DNA from 2 places in the Streptomyces sp. CY-1 genome. Region 2 is predicted to be linked to the other one. Evidence: riboswitches for the same ligand, from Rfam matches in the RefSeq annotation. Region 2 holds a riboswitch; the other holds the start of a gene.
What was found. Region 2 has a riboswitch for cobalamin ahead of ACK1X7_RS13310 (cobalamin biosynthesis protein). Riboswitches for the same ligand answer to the same signal wherever they lie in the genome.

Region 1 (7,557 bases), 1.4 Mb from region 2:
ACACGGGCATCGGTGCCCTTCCGGCTCACCGTGGTGTCGAGCGCCATCAGCCGATCTTGCCCGGGTGGAGGGCCTTGGCGATCTCCTTGACGGTGTCGGCGTTCTCGACTCCGCCGATGGTGGTCCGCTCGGAGCCGATGCGCAGGAAGTGGCCCTCCTTGACGGCCTTCAGGCCCTTGGTGGCGGGGTTCGACTCCAGCCACTTCCGCGCCTCGTCGAACGCCTTCTGGTTCGCCGCCTCGCTGCCCCGATCGCGGACGCCCAACTGGATCCAGTCCGGGTTCCGGGAAATGACGTCCTCCCAGCCGACCTGCTTGTAGTCGCCGTCGCAGTCGGCGAAGACATTGCGGGCACCGGCCAGAGTGATCACCGCGTTGGCGACCTGGCGGTTGCAGACGACGGTGGGCTGCTTGGTGCCGGCGTCGTAGTCGAAGAAGAAGTACGTCGGCCGCTCGCCCTCCGCCGTCCGGCCGACCGCCTTCCGGACGGCGTCCAGCTTCCCCTTCATGCCGTCGACGAGTTCCTTCGCCTTCGCGCTGGTGCCAGTGACCGCGCCGAGGGAGGTGATGTCGGCCTCCACCGCGGACAGGTCGGTCACCGCGCCCTTGTTCCGCGCCGCACAGGCGGTGGACTTGAGGTAGATGTGCTTGATTCCGGCCGCCTTGAACTCCTCCTCGGTCGGCGCGTCGCCCATGCCGCCGCCCATGTTCATCGAGGCGAAGGTGTCGATGTACAGATCCGCGCCGGAGCCGAGGAGCTTCTCCTTCGGGATCACGGACTGCCCGAGCGCCTTCACCTTCCGCGCCTGCGCGTCGAGTTCACCGGGCAGCGTTCCCTTGCCGGGCGGGAAGCCGGTGCCGATGACGTTGTCACCGGCGCCGAGGCGCAGCAGCAGTTCCAGGCTGGAGGCGTTGCTGGTGACGATCTTCTCGGGGGCCTTGGAGAACGTGGTCTTGGCGTCCATGCAATCGGTGACGGTGACCGGGTAGTGGCCGGTGGCCGACTTCTCGTCGGCGGGGCCCGCCTTGTCACCGCCGCCACTGCCGCCTCCGTCACCACAGCCCGCCACGAGGAGGCCACCCAGCACCGCGGCCGTCGTACCCCACCACACACGAGAACGCATCGAAACTCTCCTGGATCCACTTGATACCCGGGTTGCCCCGGATCAGTAGTCGTGGCGGATACGGCATCGGTTCCCGCTCAGTGGGAGCCGGTGAGAGTCTCTGAACTTGAAGGGCAGACTAGGTACGTGGCGTCGGTGACGCATGGAGTCGACAGGAGAGAACGTGCACCGCAAACTCCGCCTGCCTCTGGGGCGGCTGGCAGCCCTCGTCTGCACATCTGTCATCGCCGTCACGGGCTGTGGCGGCGGTGACGGCGAATCCGGGGCTCCGGAGCCGACCTCGAAGCCGACCGCCGGCGCCGGGCTCATACCTGTCGCCCAAGCCTGCGGCGGCCTGTTCGACGAGGCCATCGCGAAAGAGGCCCGGGAGCCGAACGGGCCCAGCGAGGTCTATCCGGTCGAGACCGAGAGCACCGGCCACGTGGCGAAGACGCTGCGGGAGGAGTCGGCCAGGAGGAGCACGCCCGAGGACCTCTGTACCTTGACGGACAAGGCCGAGGGGAAGGAGCTGCTCGCCCTCACCGTGGCCTGGACTCCCCACTCACTCCCGTCGGGCCGGTCGGTGCGCTACACGACCACCGTCGGTCCGGAGGACGCCGGCAGGCTCCTGGTCGCGTGTGACATCGACAGCGGAAGGGGGACGGAGTCGGGCGGGGGTCGTTCCCTGGAGTTCGCCCTGCGCGACCACTTCACCGTCAGCGACCACTCCCACGCCAAACTGCTCATCGCCTCGGCGAAGAGGACAACGTCGCAGCTCGACTGCCGGGAAGCGCCCGAATACCCGGACCCGAAGGTTGTGGCACCGCCACCGAAGCCCGGGCTGCGGTAGCGCGGTCCTTCCACCCTGCCGCAGATGATGGCGGTTTAATCGAGTCATGATCTACCACGTCGTACCGCTTGCCGAGTGGAACACCGCTCCCGACCGCCCCTACAGCCCCGCATCCCTCACGGAGGACGGTTTCATCCACTGCTCCCCCGACGAGGCGACCACGCTGGCCGTCGTCAACGCCTTCTACCGCGATGCGCCGAGGCCGCTGCTGGCGCTGCTCCTCGACGAGGACCGGCTCACCGCGAAATGCGAATGGGAGGCCGCGAACCCCGCCCCGCCGCCCGGCGTCGCCGAGAACTGCCTGTTTCCCCATGTCTTCGGGCCGCTCAACCGCGAGGCGGTGGCGCGGATCCAGGAGATCGTATGGGACTCGGAGAGCCGGGCGGTGGGGTTGACGGATGTGCGCCCACGCTGACGACGAGGGCCGTCAGAGTGGAGCGAGGCGGGCCTTGAGCAGGCAGAACTCATTGCCTTCGGGATCGGCGAGGACGTGCCACTGCTCCTCCCCGGTCTGGCCGATGTCGGCCCGCCGTGCACCGAGCTTCAGGAGGCGTTCGAGCTCGGCGTCCTGATCGCGGTCGGTGGCGTTGACATCGATGTGCAGCCGGGATTTCCCGGGCTCCGGCTCGTCCCTGCGGCTGAGGATGATCGTCGGCTGCGGACCGCCGAACCCTTCGCGCGGCCCGATCTCGAGGGTTCCGTCGTCCTCGCGATCGAGCACCACGAAGTCCAGGACCTCGCACCAGAATCGCGCCAGCACCTCGGGGTCGCGGCAACCGAGCACGAGTTCACTGATACGACATGCCATTGACGAAACCTACTCTCAGCGTGGGTACTGCCGGGGTGGCCGCGCGCAGATCTCAGAGGCTTCCCGCAGTGAGGACTCTCGGGACCGTACCGGGCGAGGCGAGCAGTGGCGAATGGATTTCAGGCCCTCGCCTGCCTGTCTCCCTCGGGACGCTCGCCGGAGCCGGAGCCGGAGCTGGGACTGAGGCTGGGACTGACGGCCTCCGCAGCCGAGTGGGCGCCTTCGGCCCCGTATCGGCGCAGCAGCCACAGGCCATACGCGGCCTGGAAGACGAACACGCTCACCTGCCACCAGTCCGGGGCCGAGCCCGGCGAGCGGATCTGGAAGAAGTCGTCGAGCCCATGGACGACGACCATCGGCCAGACCGAGCCGATCGCGTAACGCAGACCCGCACAGGTGAAGCCGAAGAGACCGGCGGACAGCATCTGCCACAGCGTGTCGTCGAGCGGATCGCCGAAGAACAGGAAGTTCTGGAGGTGTCCTGCTCCGAATAAGACGGCGACGCCGACGGTCGCGCGGATCGGACCGAGCGGGTTGAGTGCCTGCTGGACGAGGCCCCTGCTGTAGATCTCCTCGTTGATGCCGACCCACAGCAGCGAAACCAGGCCGCTGACGATGACCGTCGCACTGCCGTCGAGACCCGCCACGGTGTACGAACAGGCAATGAGCAGCATCGGCGCGGCCGGCCACCAGCGTCGTGGACGGCCGAGTACGGCCACCGCGGAGCGGCGCAGCCAGCCCCACCGCCACAGGACGAGCCACACCCCCGCGGCACAGATCGCGTTGACCAGGGTGGCGCCGAGATCCGGATACCACGAGGGCGCCAGCGGAGGCAGGATCACCTCGGCGAACAGCAGCAGCACCGCATGCCATGCGAAGGTCAACTCCACCGCGCCCCAGAGCGGATGACGGATGACGTGGCCTTTCCACCGCTTCATCACGAGACCGAGCGTAGCCGCGGACAGGACTTCGTGGCAGGCGGCCGCACAGCCCAGAAGCTGGGCCTGCTCGGTCGGCGTCAGTTCGTGGCGGTTGCCACCGTCCGGCTCTCATCGGCCGTCGCGGGCCTGGGATTCAGCAACCGCTCGGCAAGCTCACCGAAGAGAAGACCGAACCCACCCCACAGAATCACCTGCATGGCCAGCGCGGACAACCGGAACCGCCACAACACCGTGGCGGGAAAGTCCCCCGGCACCTCATTGACCACAGGCAGGAAGGCAAACGCCACCCCGATCACCACGGCGAACGCCGCCACCGCCACCACGGTCGCATACCAGGTACCCAACCTCGGCACGAGCCGCTTGCCCACCATCGTGGCCCCCACCGCCAGGAGCACACTGAGCACCATCATCAGGAAGTACAGCGCCGTACGCTTACCGATCGTGTCGGCGTTACCGACCGCGGGCGGATTGGCCGGATACTTCAGGAACGGCACCACATACACCGCCAGCAGCGCACACCCCGACAGCAACAGCGCGGTGGCCCGCGGCGTGAAACGGCCGACACGGCCCAGGGCCACGCAATACGCCAGAGCGGCGATACCACCGAAGGCGATCCCATAGACCAGGACACCGGTGGCCAGCCCGGCCGTGGACTGCACACCACGCGAAACCAGCTCGACCTCATGCTCATGCGCGGGAGCGTGGGCCCCCTCGAAGCTGATCGCACGGTCCACGTTCGGCTCACCGAGGAAATAGGCGGCGACCAGGGCCGGCACACCGGCCCCCAGACCCGCGAGCATGCCCCGGATCAGCAGATTTCTCACCATTGCGGAGTTCATGACTGTGCGGCGTCCCTCACATCAGTGGCAGGGGAAACCGAGCAGATGACGGGCGTCATGCACCCACTCATGAACGTTCTCACCGGAGACAACGGCGGTGGCGCCCTGCTCGGCGCCGACGAAATACAGCAGGACCAGCATCAGGATGCCGAAGAAGACCGCCCAGGGAGCTATCGCCTTCAGCGGCAACGTGGCGGGCAGTTCGGGGGTGGTGGCAGTGGGCTGCGCGACATGCTGCGCCATGACCAGGCCCTCCTTAAGGGAGTTCGCGTCCCATCTCGGTGGTGCACAGGACGACGGCTACGGGTCTGACTCACCACAGATCCCATCCGGGACCCCTGGTTCACAGTGGCGCGACCGTGCCGGATTCCCACCGGCTTCCGTCTTACCGTCGTCGATATCGCACCGACCGTACCGCGTGTCGCGTTCATGGCCAAGACCGCCCACCTGGCGAGACGCTGCGCCGGGACGTCCTGAGGACGGTGCGGGAGCCGGGGCCTGCCCCGGGCAGGCCCTAAGGTCGCGGCATGCGCATCGTCTCCCTGCTGCCCGCCGCGACCGACATCGTCACCGAACTCGGACTCGCCGAGCACCTGGTCGGCCGGACGCACGAATGCGACTGGCCACCGCGGACCGTGGCGTCCGTTCCCGTGGTCACCGGAGCCGACCTCGACCAGAACACCCTCACCAGCCGGGAGATCTCCGACGCGGTCGGCGGATCGACGCACTCCGGGTCGTCCCTCTACACCCTCGACACCGCAGCGCTCGCGGCCCTGGGCCCCGACGTGGTGCTCACCCAGGATCTGTGCGAGGTGTGCGCCGTCTCGTACGAGAGGGTCAGCCGGGCCGTCCGGCTGCTCGACGCCGACACCCGCGTCCTCAGCCTGGAGCCACGCACGCTCGACGATGTACTGGACTGCCTGGTCACCGTGGGTGAGCTGCTCGGCGTGCGCGAGCGCGCCGAGCAGCGCCGGGCCGAGCTGCACGACCGCCTCGAGCGGATCCGCCGGTCGGTCGCGGGCCGCGCCCGGCCCCGGGTCGTGGCGATCGAATGGCTCGACCCGCTGTGGCCCGCCGGACACTGGGTACCCGACCAGATCAGCGCCGCGGGCGGCGCACCGCTGCTCGCCGTGTCCGGCGAGCACACCAAGCCGATGACCTGGGAATCGGTGCGCGCCGCCCGCCCGGAGGTGGTGCTGGTCCTGCCGTGTGGCTTCCCGCCGGAACGGACCCTGCGCGAGACGGAACTCCTCACCCGCCTCCCGGGCTGGACGGAACTGCCCGCCGTACGGGCCGGGCGGGTCTGGGTGCTGGACGGGCCGGCCTACTTCAACCGCCCGGGCCCTCGTGTGGTGCGCGGAGCGGAAGTACTCGCCCACGTCCTGCACGGTGTACGGGCCGGGACCGCGGTGACGGCGGACGAGGCACACCCGTTCCCGGGCGCCCCCGGCCGGTGACGCGGTTCCGTCCGCCCAAAAGCCACGGCAAGTGCTCGGCGCTTCTTGCATACGATGCGCTGATGCATAAGATGCGCACCAGTCTTGGCTCCCTCTCGGACGACACCCCATGACGGACCTGATCCGCCGCGCCCTGACCGGCCGAGCCGCCCGGACGGCGCCGACCCCGAAGTCCCCGCGCGAGCGCACCTGGAGGCATCTGTCTCCGCTTCTGCGGCTGCTGATCCTGACCCAACTCGCCTTCAACGTCGGCTTCTTCGCGGTCCTGCCCTTCCTCGCCGAGCACCTGGGCACCGCGATCGGCATGGCGGGATGGATGGTCGGATTCGTCCTCGGTCTGCGGACCTTCAGCCAGCAGGGGCTGTTCGTGGTCGGCGGCTGGCTGGTGGACCGCTACGGCGTGCGCCCCGTCGTGCTGACCGGCTGTGCCGCGCGGATCGCGGGCTTCGTCTGGCTCGGCTACGCGGAGCGGACCTGGGCGGTGATCGGCGCGGTGCTGCTGATCGGCTTCGCCGCCGCGCTGTTCTCCCCCGCGGTGGAATCCGAAGTGGCCCGGCAGGCGGTGGCCTGGGAGGAGGAGGGCCACGGTTCGCGCACCCGGGTCCTGGCCCTGTTCACCGTCTCCGGCCAGGCCGGTACCTTCGTCGGTCCCCTCCTCGGCGGTTTGCTGCTCGGCGTGGAGTTCCGCGCCGCGTGCCTCGCCGGAGCCGGGGTCTTCGTCCTCGTCCTCGCCGGGCACGCCTGGCTGATGCCGCGGCACATCCCGGGCCGGGTCCGTAACCGGGAGCGGGGCGGCGTCCGCGCGATGGTGCGCAACCGGCGATTCCTCGCCCTGTGCTGCGCATACGGCACCTATCTGCTCGCCTACAACCAGCTCTACCTGGCCCTCCCGGCCGAAGTGGAGCGCGCGGCGGGCTCCCAGGTGCCGCTGTCGTGGCTGTTCGCCCTGTCTTCCCTGCTGGTCGTCTTCGCCCAGCTCCCGGTCACCCACTGGGCGGGCAACCGGCTCGATCTGCGCCGCTCGATGACCATCGGGCTGCTCCTCATCGCCGCCGGTTTCGCGGTCGTGGCCGCCGCGCGCCCGGCCGCCTGGACGGGCGCCGTCGGATTGCTGCCCGCCGCGGGCTACGTCGTGCTGCTCACCCTCGGCCAGATGCTGGTCGTCCCGGCCGCCCGCGCCTGGGTGCCCGACCTCGCCGAGGACGGTCGGCTCGGCCTCTACACCGGGGCGCTGTCGTCCGTCTCGGGCCTGATCGTCCTCATCGGCAGCTCGGCCACCGGCTCCCTGCTCGACCTGGGCCTTCCGCCCGCCGCCCGCTGGCTCGTCCTCGCCGCCGTCCCGGCCCTCGCGGTGACACTGCTGCCCCGCCGCCCGGATCAGCCCAGGGTGAGCAGCTCCTCGTAGAAGCCGCCGAACTCGCGTTCCCGGTCGACGAGGTGGATCTCCAGGATCCAGTGGCAGCGGCGTCCGGCCTTGTCGGTGTGCCGCAGCGGGGTGTCGTTGTCGGGCGTGATGTACGACTCCACGCGCGCGCCGTCGATCGTCTCGTGCGGGAACTC
Region 2 (7,557 bases):
CCGCTCTCCTCTCCCCCGCGGCCGCTCCCCCTCGGGCCAGGCCCGTGCGAACCCGTCAAGCCCCGCCCGTGTGCACCTGGAAGGCCGCCCGGCGCACCGCCTTGGCCAGGGCCGGATCGGGGTGGGCGGCGGCCAGCGCCACCAGGACCTGCACGGTGCGGGGGTGCCCCACGGCCCGTACCTCCTCCAGCAGCGCGGGCACGGTGCCCTGGACGGCGGACTCCAGGTGGCGGACGAGCAGCGGGCTCTCGCCGTGGTCGGAGATGGCCGCGGCGGTGTCCACCCACAGCCAGGTGGCCTCCTCGCGGGTGAGCGCGTCCAGCGCCTCGTCCGGGTCGGCGCCCTCGTGCTCGGCCAGCCACAGCAGCGCGTACGGCCGCAGACACGATTCGTCGGCGACGGCCCGTACGGCGGGCTCGGCGGGCGCCCCGACGACGCGCAGCGCCTCGAAGGCGAGCCCGCGCAGCAGCGCGTCGTCGCCGCGCGCCGCCTCGATCAGCTCGGTGACGGCGCTGCCGACGGGGCGGGCGGCCAGCCAGGCGCGGTACTCGGCGCGGGCGGGGCCCGGAGTCAGGCCCGCACAGCCGCGCAGCATGTCGGGGGCGGGCTGCTCGATGTTCCCGGCCGGGCTCTGGGCAGCCACGCAGATCTGCTCCAGCTTGACCCACACCGCCCAGTTGCCGAGCGCGGACAGCTCGGCCTCCCGGCTGTCGCCCTTGGCGTCGTCGGCCGCGCTCCCGGCGCCCTCCGGTCCCGCCGGTCCGTCCCGCGGCTCCTCCCGTACGGTGAGCGCCCCGACGGACGACAGGGCGTCCAGGACCCAGTCGAGCAGCCCCTCCAGCGTGGCGGTGTCCTCGGCGTCGTCGGGGCTCGTGGCGGCCTCGGCGGGCTTCTGCGGCTCCGTGGCGTCCTGGAGCTCCGTGGCGTCCTGGGGGACCTCGCAGCGCTCGGTGCGCAGCTCGGCGACCCGCTGCCGGAGCATGTCCAGCAGGGCGGAGATCTGCATGGGGCCGGCCGAGAGCTGAAGCAGCGAGAGCAGTTGCGGTACGGCCTCGACGACCTCCGCGACCGCCGTCGGCTCGGCCGCCGCCGGGGCGGGGCAGGCCAGGGACCACGCGTCGAGGAGCGCGACCCAGCCGCGCAGCACGGCGCTGTCGTCCCGGTCCCACGCCTGCAACCGCCAGCCGGGGCGGGTGGTGCCCGCATGGTGCTCGATGAGGCCGATGAGGCGGGCGCGGTCCCAGTCGCCGCGCACCTCCGGCTCGCTCAGCCCGAGCGCGGCGGCGGCGCGGGCGGCGGCCTCGTCGGACAGCGCGCCGGGAGCGCCGTGCTCGGCCGCGGCCCAGTGGGCGATCGCCACGGCCCCGGTGAGCCCCGCCCTGGCCCGCCGGGCCAGCTCCGCCGGGGGCGGAGTGCCCTCCGGCGGGCGGGGCGCCGGTCTTGAGCCGCGGTTCACCGCGGGCCGGCGGGCGGTGGCCATCGGCCGGTTGCGGACGAGTCGGAGCCGGGAGTCGCGCGGAGTACGGGACGTCACGGAAGCAGTCTCGCCGCTGACGGCCCGAAAGCCCAATCGGCACCCGTCCGGCGGTCGCCGCGAACGGTTCGCGCCATCTTACGGACGCCTGCGCCGCCGCCCCGCGAACGCTTCCCGCGCCGTCTCGCACGCGCTTCCGCGATCGTCTTACGGGCGCTACAAGAGCGGTATCAGAAAGCGCCGCAGAGCCTCCTCGTACCCCTTGGGATCCGCGTTCCACATGGCCGCGTGGGGGGCCCGCCGCACCGTGTGAAGGGTGACCAGATCGCGTCTGCGGTCGGCGAATTGGCGCGAGGCATGCCAGGGCGCGAGGGTGTCGTCGGGGCCGTGGGCGACGAGCGTGGGCACGGACAACCGCTCGGGATCGGCCACCTCCGGAAGCACGCTGTCGTGGAGCCCGGTGCGCCCCTCGGCTGCCCGCAGGGCGAGCGGGAGCAGCGGCGCGGGGATGCCGCGGGCCGCGGCCAGGGCGCGCAGGGTGGCCTGCCAGTCGAGCACCGGGGAGTCCAGGACGAGGCCGCGGACGCGGTGGCGCAGCGCGGAGTTCGCGGCGGCGTGGAGGGCCATCGAGGCGCCGATGGACCAGCCGTGCAGCACGATCCCGGTCGCCCCGTACGCCACCGCGTAGCGCAGGGCCGCGTCCAGGTCGCGCCATTCGGTGTCGCCGAGGTGGGATATGCCGTCCTCGGGCCGGGGGGCGCCGGGGTCCCCGCGGTAGGCGAGGTCGAGCACCGGCACCCGCAACTGCCGTAGGAAGGGCATGACGACCATAGGGTGCTCACGGGTGGTGCCGAGGCCATGGGTGGTGATCACCCATGTGGAGCGTTCGCCGGGGATGAACCAGGCGGGCAGCGGGCCGAGTTCGCCGGGCACGTCGACGTCGGCGTGGTCGATGCCGAGCGCGTCCCGCGGATCGCCGATGTACACCTGGGGGGTCAGCCGCACCCGGGTGCCGGGGGGGAGGTCGCCGTGGGTGACCCGCTCCAGGCGACGCACCACGCAGTCGGCGGGGTGCGGGGCGTCCTCGATGACGGGGCCGACGACGGCGTGGCAGGAGCGGCCGGTGAGGCCGTAGACGCCGGGGCGCAGCGAGGCGAGCGAGCGGGTCAGGGTGATCTGGCCGGCCGCGGTCGCGTGCACGGTGAGCGGGGGCTCGTTGGGCAGCGGACGGTCGGGGGCCGGTTTCAGCGCAGCGTCGGTGGCGTACCGTCCGGCCGCCACCGCGGCCACGCCGGCACCCAGCAAGGTGGTGGCGGCCGCGACCGCCGTTGTCCGCAGGCGCATCCCTCCCAGTGTGGGCGGGGAGGCGGCCCCCGGCCAGCGGGCGTGCCCGGCCGGGTGACCGTTCCGGCCCGGGCCCGGGGCCGGGCGCGTGCGGGGCCGGGCGCGTGCGGGGCCGGGCGCGTGCGGGGCCGGGCGCGTGCGGGGCAGGCCCGGGCATGTGCCCGGCCGGGCGGGGGCCCGGCGGGCTCAGCTCGGCTGGCCGTAGCCGCCGAGCTTGTCCGCGGCGCGCCGCAACTCGTCCGGTGGGATCAGGGTGGGGGTGCGGCCGGGGACGGAGACCGCGGTGAGCCAGACCTGGCACATCCATTCGAGCTGGGCGGTGCGGTCGTACGCCTGGTCCAGGGTGGCGCCGTGGACGACGGTGCCGTGGTTGCGCAGCAGACAGCCGCTGCGGCCGCGCAGTGCCTCGATCATGGCGTCGGCCAGTTCGTCGGTTCCGTAGAGCGCGTAGGGCGCGACGCGGATCGGCCCGCCGAGGGCCGCGGTCATGTAGTGGATCGCGGGGAGCTCGTCGACGAGCGTGGAGACGGCCGTGGCGTGGACGGCGTGGGTATGGACCACGGCCTCGGCGTCGGTCTCCCGGTAGACGGCCAGGTGCATGGGCAGCTCGCTGGTGGGCTTCAGCGTGCCGAGGACCTGCTGTCCGTCGAGGTCGACGGCGACGGCGTCCCGTGGGCCGAGCCGGTCGTAGGGGACGCCGCTCGGGGTCACCAGGACGGTGTCGCCGACCCGGGCCGAGACATTGCCCGAGGTGCCGACGACCAGGCCGTCAGCGGTGGTTCTGCGGGCCGTTCGCACCACCTGCGTCCATGCCTGCCGCAGGGGATGGGTCAGCCGCGACTGCGGCTGCCGCGTGGATCGCGACTGGGTCACCTGCCCTCACCTCCGAGGCCCGATCCTCCCAGGCGTCCGGCGGCGGGGCGATGGCGGGACCGGAAGGGGCGCGGCGCTTGTCCACGACCGACTACGACCGCGCCTCGTGGGCACCCGCACCCGTGCGGGTGAACGAGGGTGAACGACGGGCGCCCGCGGGGCCGGTCCAGGGGCCTCCTCCGGCGGTCCTCGATCGAGGCTCAACTCCCCTACGACATGGGAAAGTCGGCCTGAATTCATCAGGCTTTAGCACTCCCGCAACCACGTCACCCTGATGCCCCACTCAGTTCATCTTCCGTTCACCCTGTTTCCTTACGTTCACCGTGCCACTAACGACCTTCGAACTGATTGACCGGGTGTATGGAACACATCACGCTTCTCATCGGGATCGTGATCGTCACGGCCTTGGTGTTCGACTTCACGAACGGCTTCCACGACACGGCTAACGCCATGGCCACCACCATCTCCACGGGAGCACTCGGTCCCAGGGTGGCGGTGGCGATGTCGGCCGTCCTCAATCTCGTCGGCGCGTTCCTGTCCGTGGAGGTGGCCAAGACCATCTCCGGCGGGATCGTCGACGAGGACTCCGGTATCCGACCAGAAGTGATCTTCGCGGGACTGGTCGGGGCGATCCTGTGGAATCTGGTGACCTGGCTCGCCGGACTCCCCTCCAGCTCCTCGCACGCCCTGTTCGGCGGCCTGATCGGCGCCACCGTGGTCTCCGTCGGCCTGGACGGGGTCAACGGGGACGCGATCGTCATGAAGGTCCTGATCCCCGCCGTCGCCGCGCCGGTCGTGGCCGGCATCGCCACGGTGGCCGCCACCCGGCTCACCTACCGGCTCGGCCGCGGCCGCTCTTCGGAGGAGACCGCGAAGGGCTACCGCGCGGGGCAGATCGCCTCGGCCGCCCTGGTCTCGCTGGCCCACGGCACCAACGACGCCCAGAAGACGATGGGCGTGATCACCCTGGCGCTGGTCACCGGGGGCGTGGTGGCACCCGACTCCGACCCGCCGCTGTGGGTCATCGTCTCGGCGGGCCTGGCCATCGCGCTCGGCACCTACCTGGGCGGCTGGCGCATCATCCGCACCATGGGCAAGGGCATCACCGACATCCAGCCGCCGCAGGGCTTCGCCGCCCAGACCGGCGCCGCGACCGTCATCCTCGCCTCCTCCCACATCGGCTTCGCGCTGTCCACCACCCAGGTCTGCTCCGGTGCCGTGATGGGTGCGGGTGTCGGCCGTAAGGGCGCGGTGGTGCGCTGGTCGACCGCCGGCCGCATGGTGGCCGCCTGGGTGCTCACCCTCCCGGCCGCGGGCCTGGTGGCGGGCGGCGCCGCGCTGCTGGCCGACCAGGGGAACGCGGGGATCACGGCGGTGGCCGTGCTCGCCGTCCTGGCCTGCGGGGCGATCTGGGCGCTGTCGCGCCGCAAGCCCGTGGACCACACCAACGTCAACGAGGTCGGCGCACAGGAGCCGGTGGGCGCCGTCACGGCCGCCCTGCGGTCCGTGGCCCCGCCGCCCGCGGGTGCGAAGCCCGCCGCCCCCGAGAGCGCGGCCGAGGCCGCCCCCGAGAGCGGCATCGCCGAGCACACACCCGAGCAGACCCCCACCCCCGCCGCCGCGAGCAGCACCACCCGCTAAGGAGCCATGGAACATGAGCATCGACTGGGCGGCCCTCGGCCAGGTCTTCGGCGTCAGCCTCGTGGTGACGGTCGGCATGGTGGGCGTCTTCACCCTGGGCATCCTCGGGACGTCCCGTAAGGCGGCGCCGGAGCAGGGCGGCGCGGCTGCCGTCTCCGGTGGCGCGGCCGCCGTGTCCGGTGGCGGGGTCGGCGCCTCCGCGCTCGCCCGCACCGGGGCGTACGCCTGCTTCGCGCTGTGCGCCGCGGCCGTGGCGTACGGCATCTATCTGATCGTCGCCTGAGGCTCGCGTCCTCATCGACCCACCGGCCGCCGGATGGTGGCGCTGACCAGCGCCGACCGTCCGGCGGCCGCCTTATGTCCGCCAGTGTCTGTGGGGCTCGGCACACTCGGGCGTCAAGGGTCATATGCGAGTTGACGGCCATTCGCGGCCCATGGTGGACTTCCCGAGCCAAACGGCGGCAGGAGAGGAAGCCGGTGAGAATCCGGCGCGGTCCCGCCACTGTCACCGGGGAGCACTCTCCCATCGCCTGTATGGGGTCACGGCTCGACCGTACGGTTCCTTTCGTACGCGGGGCTGGAAGACCGGGAGGGGCGCGGATCCGGGAGCCAGGAGACTTTCACCGCCGGTCACGTCGAACCAGGGCGCGGACCCTGAGTGAGGACATACCGCCATGCCCGGCACCTCCACGCCGCCAGCCTCCTCTGTCCCCGCTGGCTCCTCCGGCCCCTTCGGTTCCCCTGGCCCCTTCGGCCCCTTTGGTCATGCATGGTCGCGCCGAGGCGTGACGGCGGCCTGACGGATGCGTGCCGATCACGCCTCGTTCGCGTGCGGTGCGGCCCTCGGCTTCCTCGGTGATCTCGCCACGGGCGATCCGCGCCGCGGCCATCCGGTCGCCGCGTTCGGGCGCGCCGCCGCGGCCGCCGAGCGCCGGCTGTGGCGTGACCACCGCGGCTACGGGGCCCTGCACACCGCGTTGTGCGCGGGCGGCGCGGCCGCCGGTGCCGCGCTGCTGACCCGCGCCGTACGGGCCCTGGGCGGGCGCGGTGGCGCGGAGATCGCGCTGACCGCCGCCGCCACCTGGGCCGTGCTGGGCGGCACGACGCTGGGCCGTGAGGCACGGGCCGTCGGCGGGGCCCTGGCCGCGGGGGACCTGGAGATCGCCCGGGAGCGGCTGCCGCATCTGTGCGGGCGCGATCCGCAGGCGCTGGACGGGCCGCAGATCGCCCGCGCGGTCGTCGAATCGGTCGCCGAGAACACCTCCGACGCCGTCGTGGGCGCGCTGGTGTGGGGGGCCCTGGGCGGCGTGCCGGGGCTCATCGGCTTCCGCGCCGTCAACACCCTGGACGCCATGGTGGGCCACAAGTCGCCGCGCTACCGGCGGTTCGGCTGGGCGGCGGCCCGGCTGGACGATGTGGCCGGCTGGCCCGGTGCGCGCCTTACGGCGGTCCTGGCGACCCTCACCGGCCCCGATCCGCGCGGTGCGCGGCGCGCCTGGCGGCGCGACGGCCGGCGCCATCCGAGCCCCAACGCGGGCCCCGTGGAGGCGTCGTTCGCGGGCGCGCTCGGCGTACGGCTGGGCGGCACCCTCACCTACGGCGGCCGGGTCGAGCACCGGCCGGTGCTCAACTCCGGCGGGCGGCCGGTGGAACCGGCCGACATCGAGCGGGCGATACGGCTGTCGCGGCGCGTCGGCGTCCTGGCGCTCGGGGTGTCCATGGCGGCCCGGCCGGTGCTGAGGGCGTTGACGGGGCGGCCCCGGGCCTTGGGAAGGGGCGGCGGATGAGCGGGATACGCGGTAAGGGCGGCACGGAAGGTTCCGGGGCGCGCGGCGGGGGGCTGCTCGTCGCGGGCACCACCTCCGACGCGGGCAAGAGCGTCGTGACGGCCGGGATCTGCCGGTGGCTCGCCCGTAAGGGCGTCACCGTGGCCCCCTTCAAGGCGCAGAACATGTCGCTCAACTCCTTCGTCACCCGGGAGGGGGCGGAGATCGGGCGGGCGCAGGCCATGCAGGCCGCCGCCGCGCGCGTCGAGCCGAGCGCGCTGATGAACCCGGTCCTGCTGAAGCCGGGCAGCGACCGCAGCAGCCAAGTGGTGCTGCTGGGCAAGCCGGTGGGCGAGCTGAGCGCGCGCGGGTACTTCGGGCGCTCGGAGCCGGCGGCGAACCCGCCGTCGGGCGTGGCCTCCCCCGGGCAGCCGCGGCCCTCGGGGCGGGAGGCCCTGC

Region 1: linked by a shared signal. The riboswitch ahead of ACK1X7_RS07080 (CbtB domain-containing protein) and the one ahead of ACK1X7_RS13310 (cobalamin biosynthesis protein) in region 2 are both predicted to bind cobalamin.

Annotation. Positions count from the first base shown of each region.
Region 1 is NZ_CP178393.1:1,701,968-1,709,524, forward strand. It holds gene ACK1X7_RS07045 (FecCD family ABC transporter permease) at 1-47, opposite strand, end outside; gene ACK1X7_RS07050 (ABC transporter substrate-binding protein) at 47-1,123, opposite strand; gene ACK1X7_RS07055 (hypothetical protein) at 1,287-1,952, shown strand; gene ACK1X7_RS07060 (DUF952 domain-containing protein) at 1,999-2,367, shown strand; gene ACK1X7_RS07065 (VOC family protein) at 2,380-2,760, opposite strand; gene ACK1X7_RS07070 (CPBP family intramembrane glutamic endopeptidase) at 2,880-3,698, opposite strand; gene ACK1X7_RS07075 (CbtA family protein) at 3,779-4,540, opposite strand; gene ACK1X7_RS07080 (CbtB domain-containing protein) at 4,562-4,783, opposite strand; cobalamin riboswitch at 4,822-4,966, opposite strand; gene ACK1X7_RS07085 (cobalamin-binding protein) at 5,068-5,997, shown strand; gene ACK1X7_RS07090 (MDR family MFS transporter) at 6,107-7,402, shown strand; gene ACK1X7_RS07095 (M24 family metallopeptidase) at 7,375-7,557, opposite strand, start outside.
Region 2 is NZ_CP178393.1:3,089,547-3,097,103, forward strand. It holds gene ACK1X7_RS13285 (hypothetical protein) at 56-1,534, opposite strand; gene ACK1X7_RS13290 (alpha/beta hydrolase) at 1,691-2,818, opposite strand; gene ACK1X7_RS13295 (class II aldolase/adducin family protein) at 3,005-3,691, opposite strand; gene ACK1X7_RS13300 (inorganic phosphate transporter) at 4,052-5,332, shown strand; gene ACK1X7_RS13305 (hypothetical protein) at 5,346-5,615, shown strand; cobalamin riboswitch at 5,754-5,971, shown strand; gene ACK1X7_RS13310 (cobalamin biosynthesis protein) at 6,136-7,119, shown strand; gene ACK1X7_RS13315 (cobyric acid synthase) at 7,116-7,557, shown strand, end outside.